2 regions of the Erwinia tasmaniensis Et1/99 genome follow, and region 2 is predicted to be linked to the other one. Evidence: predicted binding sites of a transcription regulator. Region 2 holds the regulator's gene; the other holds the start of a gene.
What was found. The regulator PhoB, encoded in region 2, activates phosphate uptake and scavenging genes when phosphate is short. The targets are predictions, from matches to a motif close to CTGTCATAAAACTGNCNNAT.
Positions count from the first base shown of each region.

Region 1: the regulator PhoB is predicted to act here: its motif matches at 1,923-1,942, upstream of pstS (phosphate ABC transporter substrate-binding protein PstS).

Region 1 is NC_010694.1:3,862,602-3,866,020, forward strand. It holds gene pstC (phosphate ABC transporter permease PstC) at 1-678, opposite strand, end outside; gene pstS (phosphate ABC transporter substrate-binding protein PstS) at 776-1,816, opposite strand; gene ETA_RS19525 (ogr/Delta-like zinc finger family protein) at 2,451-2,615, opposite strand; gene ETA_RS18520 (glycoside hydrolase family 68 protein) at 2,996-3,419, shown strand, end outside.
Region 2 is NC_010694.1:2,850,792-2,854,210, forward strand. It holds gene ETA_RS13895 (PstS family phosphate ABC transporter substrate-binding protein) at 1-287, opposite strand, end outside; gene phoR (phosphate regulon sensor histidine kinase PhoR) at 306-1,622, opposite strand; gene phoB (phosphate response regulator transcription factor PhoB) at 1,645-2,334, opposite strand; gene sbcD (exonuclease subunit SbcD) at 2,511-3,419, shown strand, end outside.

The DNA of each region.
Region 1 (3,419 bases), 1.0 Mb from region 2:
CCCATTTTTGGTGAACGGCAGGACGATCCGCCAGATAACTTCCCAGGTGGTGCAACCTATGCCGTAGGCCGACTCCTTCATCATGACCGGCGTCTGTTCAAATACGTCACGCATGACCGAAGCGATATAGGGAATAATCATAATCGCCAGGATAATCCCGGCGGCGAGAATGCCGATACCAAAAGCCGGGCCGGAGAACAATGCGCCAACAATTGGCACGTTGGCCAGCACATCGCTAACCGGCTGCTGGAACCAGGTGGCAAACAGCGGAGCAAAGATAAACAGCCCCCACATGCCGTAAACGATGCTGGGGATCGCCGCCAGCAGTTCGATGGCCACGCCCAGCGGACGGCGCAGCCAGCCAGGGGCCAGTTCGGTCAGGAACAGGGCGATGCCAAAACTGACCGGAACGGCGATAAGCAGCGCAATAATGGAGGTCACGACGGTGCCGTAGATTGGCACCAGTGCACCAAACTGTTCGTTCGGCGCATCCCACTCTTTATTCCACAGAAACGAGAAGCCGAATTTATGGATGCTCGGCCATGAGGAGAAAAGCAGGGAAACGATGATGCCACCGAGCAGCAACAGCACAATCAGCGCAGCCAGTTTTACCAGCGCGCTGAAGATGATGTCACCCTGTTTTCCGGGAGCCTTGAATGTCGGCTTGGTTGCAGCCATAGAATTCTCGAGTCGATTACAGCTGATACATCGCGGGCAAGGCTTACCTTGCCCGCACGGATTACCTGCGCCACTTCAGAGGTGGCGTATTAAGCAATTAGTACAACGCGTTACCTGAGCTGTCTTTCACGTTGGATTTCCAGGCGGCGCGGATCTGCTCTACCACTGAATCCGGCAGTGACGCATAGTCGAGAGCCGTCGTGGTTTTGCCGCCGTTTTTGTAACCCCAGTCAAAGAACTTCAGCACCGCTGCGCCTTTCTCTGCATTGGCCTGCTCTTTATGCACCAGGATGAAGGTGGTCGAGGTGATTGGCCACGCATTGTCACCTTTCTGGTAGGTCAGATCCTGGGCAAACGAGGTGCTCCAGTCAGCGCCTTTAGCCGCATCGCTGAAGCTTTTTTCACTTGGTGAAATCGCCTTGCCGTCGGCATCAACCAGCTTGGTGTAAGCAAGGCTGTTCTGCTTCGCATAAGCGTATTCGACATAACCGATTGAGCCCGGCAGACGCTGTACGAACGCGGCCACGCCGTCGTTCCCCTTACCGCCCAGGCCTACCGGCCAGTTCACGGTACTGCCTTTCCCGACTTTGCTGCTCCAGTCTTCGTTCACTTTGGACAGATAGCTGGTAAAGACAAATGACGTACCGGAACCATCAGCGCGGCGCACCACGTTGATATTTGAATCAGGCAGCTTCACGCCAGGGTTAAGTTTGGCAATCGCCGGATCGTTCCATTTCTTGATCGTACCGAGGTAGATATCACCCACGGTTTTACCATCCAGCGTCAGCTCACCAGATTTTATACCGGGGATATTCACCGCCAGCACCACTCCACCGATCACCGTTGGAAACTGGAACAGGCCATTTTTAGCTAAGTCTTCTTCTTTCATCGGGGCATCTGACGCACCGAAGTCGACGGTTTTAGCAATGATTTGCTTCACGCCGCCGGAAGAGCCGATACCCTGATAGTTAACCTGACTGCCCGTGGCGGTGTTGTACTCTGCCGCCCACTTGTTATAAACCGGGGCCGGGAAGGTGCCGCCAGCACCGGTCAGATTAGTCGCCGCCATCGCAGAGGCGGCGCTCAGAGAAAGAGTGAGTGCAACGCATTGAGCCAGAGTTTTGTGCATCGAAGTCATATTCCCTCCACGGGATAATAAAGTCAGGCTGGTTACCGTGTTCGTATGATTAATTATTGCTGCTGAAGGCAAAATAGGACAGTTAGGTGACAGTAAAATGTCGGTAATATGACAGATTTATGACAAGCGACCCCAAGCTTTCCCACCGGCAGTGAGCCTGCGCCCGCGGTTGAGACAGCGTGTTGCCCTGCTGACAAAAATCCTTGCCTATAAAACGTTGCAGCGCCGTCCTTTCCGTCAATGGCCTTAAGCCCAAAAACGCCCTGCGTGCCAACAATGGCTATGATCACCACCACCATCGACTCTCTTATTTAGAGTAGAGTAAATTCTGCCAGGTAAAGGCTCACTTATAGAAATACAGTCCCCCGGCGGGGCGAAAATTCAGTAAAAATAAAGCGTTATTCTTACAGGATTATTTATCCCTCTGTCTTCTTACCGTTGTGGCACAGGCCCAACATCAATAATCCTTTAATACTCCTGCTATTATTCAACCTACTGATAGATATACTGACGCGGAGGCCGGTGACGGTCGTGAAAGACTGAAGCTGAAATGTAGGGTGCTGTAACTCTGGTTTATCAATATTGTACCTATCCGTTGTGGGTGACTAAAAGGCCCGGTTGGCGGCCAGAAAATTTAAGATGCCGGCTTCCTCAGGACCTTAGCAATACTTTCTATCGTTTTGAACGTACATGAGCATCTTATATTCTGGCACTGATAATACGCCTCTTTCGTTTGCCCGGAAATATAACGACTGGTTCTTGTATGTGCAGAGTTATTACAAAATGGACAGCGCATCATAAGCGTCTCTCCGAAAGCCCAGCGCAACGTCGTGCAGTACCGATGATTTCATAATAAAACACCATCCAGTCAATCCTTTTCATTTACCGCCCCTATCATTATTTGTTAAACATCTAAAAGATTTATCATCAGTCTATAGCGAAAAGATGTTTAACTCATGGTACAACAAATTATCCGAACTCTACCTCGTTATTAATAATATACCCACCAACACTTAACAAAAGCCACGTCACGCTCACAAGCGTCAATCCTATGCGTTTGACACAAATATTATGTCTTAAAAACCACACAACATAACAAACGTGATTTCAATAATTAAAAGGTTATTAATATAAGCACCTTCAATGAGAAGGCATTTAAAAAAACTGATGAGGTAATCTATGTCTAACTTTAATTACAAACCCACTCCGTGGACTCGTGCCGATGCGTTGAAAGTGCATTCAGATGATCCAACCACAACTCAACCTCTTGTTGATGTTGCATTTCCAGTAATGAGCGAAGAGGTGTTTATTTGGGATACCATGCCACTGCGTGACTTCGACGGTGATATTGTCTCGGTAAACGGCTGGTGCGTTATATTTACGCTGACGGCGGATCGCAATACGAATAATCCAGATTTCCAGGATGAAAATGGGAACTACGATATTAAGCGTGACTGGGAAGACAGGCACGGCCGTGCACGTATTTGTTATTGGTACTCACGCACCGGTAAAGACTGGATCTTTGGCGGTCGGGTTATGGCTGAAGGTGTCTCACCGACGACTCGTGAATGGGCCGGAACCCCGATCCTTTTAAATGATGAAG
Region 2 (3,419 bases):
CCGTATCTGTCCTCCAGCAGCTGTCGCTCTGCCGTCTGCATCGGTCTGCTCATCGCGCCCAGCTGTGCTGCCCCGGCGGCCAGCGCGGTCGGAGCCGTTGACGAACCCGCCGCCTGGATCTGCACATTAACCCCCGGATACTGGCGGCTAAAATTGTCTCCCCACAGCGCCATCAGATTACCAAGCGTGTCAGACCCAACGCTGTTCAGATTGCCCGCCAGCATGCCCTCTTTGGCATGAGCCAGCACGCTGACCAGCAGCAGCGTCAGTGCGATAAAATTTTTCATGCTCCGGGTTCCCTGTGACTAACGCCCTGCGGTTGCGCCCGCTGTTGCATCAACAATTAACCTGGGGGCCAGCTGAAAGCTGAAGCAGGTTTCTCCTTCGCCGGGGGCGCTACTGATATTCAGCCGCGCGTTATGGTGGCTTAGCGCATGTTTGACGATAGCCAGACCTAAACCGCTTCCCCCGGTCTGGCGGGATCGCGCCTTGTCCACGCGATAGAAGCGCTCCGTCAGGCGCGGTAAATGCTCTGGCGCAATGCCCGGGCCGTTATCTTCCACCCTGAACTCTGCCCCCTGTACGGTGCGTTGCCAGCTGATGGTGATGCGGGTGCCGTCCGGGGTGTGATTCACCGCATTGTACACCAGGTTAGACATCGCGCTGCGCAGCTGTTCGTCATTGCCAAACACGCGTAGGTTCGGATCGCTGACAAACTGAATGTGATGACGCCCGTGGCTTAACGTTTCCGCTTCACGCTGCAATAGCCGCAACATCATGGGCACGTCGACGATTTCCTGCAGGTCGGTTGCCGGAGCCGCCTCGATGCGTGACAGCGTCAGCAGCTGCGCCACCAGGCTATCCATACGCTTTGCCTGCTCCTGCATGGTTTGCACCGCTTTGTCACGCAGGCCACCTTCCAGCGCCGAATCACTCATCATCTCCAGATAACCCTTCAACACCGTTAGCGGCGTGCGCAGCTCGTGACTGACGTTGGCAAAAAAGTTGCGGCGCGCGCCTTCAAGCTGGTGCATTTGCGTCACGTCACGCGCCACCAGCAGCCACTGCCCTTCACTGTAGGGCATGATGCGAAATTCAAGATGGCGCTGGTTGTTCAGTACCAGCGTCAGCGGATGCGCGAAATCGCGCTGGCGCAGATAGCGGGTAAACTCCGGGTAGCGCAGCAGGTTAAGGATATTCTGGCCATTATCTTCCGGCCAGCGCAGCCCCAAAATCTGCTGGGCCAGTCCGTTACACCAGAAAATCGTGCCCTCTTCAGTGGTCAGCACCACCGCATCCGGCAGCGTTTCTGCCCCGCTGCGAAAGCGCTTAATCAGATGGCCAAGCTCACGGCGTCGGCGTCGGTTGCGCGCCTGCATCTGGTACAGGCCGTAAAAAAGAGGTTCCCAGCTGCCGCGCCCGCTGGGGGGCGTCATGCTACGGTCGACCCACAGCCAGTGCGAAAGCCGCAGCAGGTTGTTGAAATGAAAGCCCAGCACGCAAAGCACCGCCACCAGCAACAGCCAGGGCAATCCGCCCGCCAGCAGTCCTACGATCAGCGCGGGCAGGCAGGCGAGCAGCAGCTCAAACAATAATCTCTTCCAGGAGAGGCGTTCCAACACGATTCAGACTCCGTGCGAGCGATCAATAACGTGCAGAGAAACGATAACCTGTTCCGCGAACCGTCTGCACCATACGATCGTGCCCACTCACCTCCAGCGCCTTGCGCAGACGGCGAATATGAACATCGACGGTACGGTCTTCGACATACACGTTAGTCCCCCAGACATGGTTTAGCAACTGCTCACGGCTGTAGACGCGCTCTGGATGAGTCATGAAGAAGTGCAGGAGCTTGTATTCGGTTGGCCCCATTTCCAACGGCTGGGTAGCCGACATAACGCGGTGTGACGACGGGTCGAGCGTCAGCCCCTGCATCTCAATCACCTCTTCCACCGCCATAGGCGAAATGCGCCGCATCACGGCCTTTATGCGCGCCACCAGCTCTTTCGGCGAGAACGGTTTGGTAATGTAATCATCGGCACCGACTTCCAGCCCGCGTACGCGATCTTCCTCTTCGCCGCGTGCGGTCAGCATCATGACCGGGATATCGCGCGTCATCGCTTCACGCTTCAGGTGCTTAATAAACTGAATGCCCGATCCCCCCGGCAGCATCCAGTCCAGCAGGATCAGATCCGGCCAGGGTTCAATCAGCAAACTGACCGCGCTGTCATAATCCGCGGCTTCTATCGGATGATAGTCATTTTGTTCCAGAACGAAACACAACATCTCACGGATTGGGGCTTCATCTTCAACCACCAGAATGCGCTTTGCCATTATTGCTCCTGCTGCTGTGACAGATTGTCACGGGATATGCGGCATCATTATGCGTCAGTTTTATGACAGTTTTATGAAAAAAGCACGCCCGGCAAGGACGGACGAAACGAATTAAATATCTGCACGGCAATATGTTTATAATCACCGCTTCGCGTTTCTGCCATGAAGGGAGCACCATGCGCATCATTCATACTGCCGACTGGCATCTTGGCCAGTTTTTCTATACCAAAAGCCGTGCGGCAGAGCATCAGGCATTTCTTGACTGGCTGCTGGAACAGGCAGAAACGCAGCAGGTCGATGCCATCATCGTCGCCGGTGATATTTTCGATACCGGTTCCCCACCGAGTTACGCACGCGAGATCTACAACCGCTTTGTGGTAAAGCTACAGCCAACCGGCTGTCAGCTGGTGGTGCTGGGCGGCAATCACGATTCGGTCACTATGCTTAATGAATCGCGTGAACTGCTGGCCTGCCTGAATACCCGGGTGATCGCCGCCGCCGCTGAGGATATCCGTCAGCAGGTGCTGGTGCTGAACCGCCGCGACGGGCAGCCGGGCGCTCTGCTGTGCGCCATTCCCTTCTTACGTCCGCGTGATATTTTGCGCAGCCAGAGCGGGCAGTCAGGGCGCGAAAAACAGCAAAGTCTGCTGGAAGCCATCAGCGAGCATTATCAGCGCTGCTGGCAGGAAGCACTGGCACAGCGCAATGCGCTCGGCCTGGCGCTACCGATTATCGCCACCGGCCATCTGACGACCATGGGCGTCACCAAAAGCGATGCGGTACGCGATATCTATATCGGCACGCTGGACGCTTTTCCGGCTGACCTCTTCCCTCCGGCGGATTACATCGCCCTCGGCCATATTCACCGCGCCCAGCGCATTGCCGACAGCGACCACATCCGCTACAGCGGCTCGCCGATCCCGCTGAGTTTTGACGAGCTGGGCACAGCGAAAAGCGTGATGCTGGTTGATTTTACTGAAGGCCAGCTTAGCCAGGTCCGCGCGCTGCCGATCCCGCTATTCCAGCCGATGCAGATGATCAAAGGCTCCCTGGCGCAGATAGAACGGCAGCTGGCGCAGCTAGAG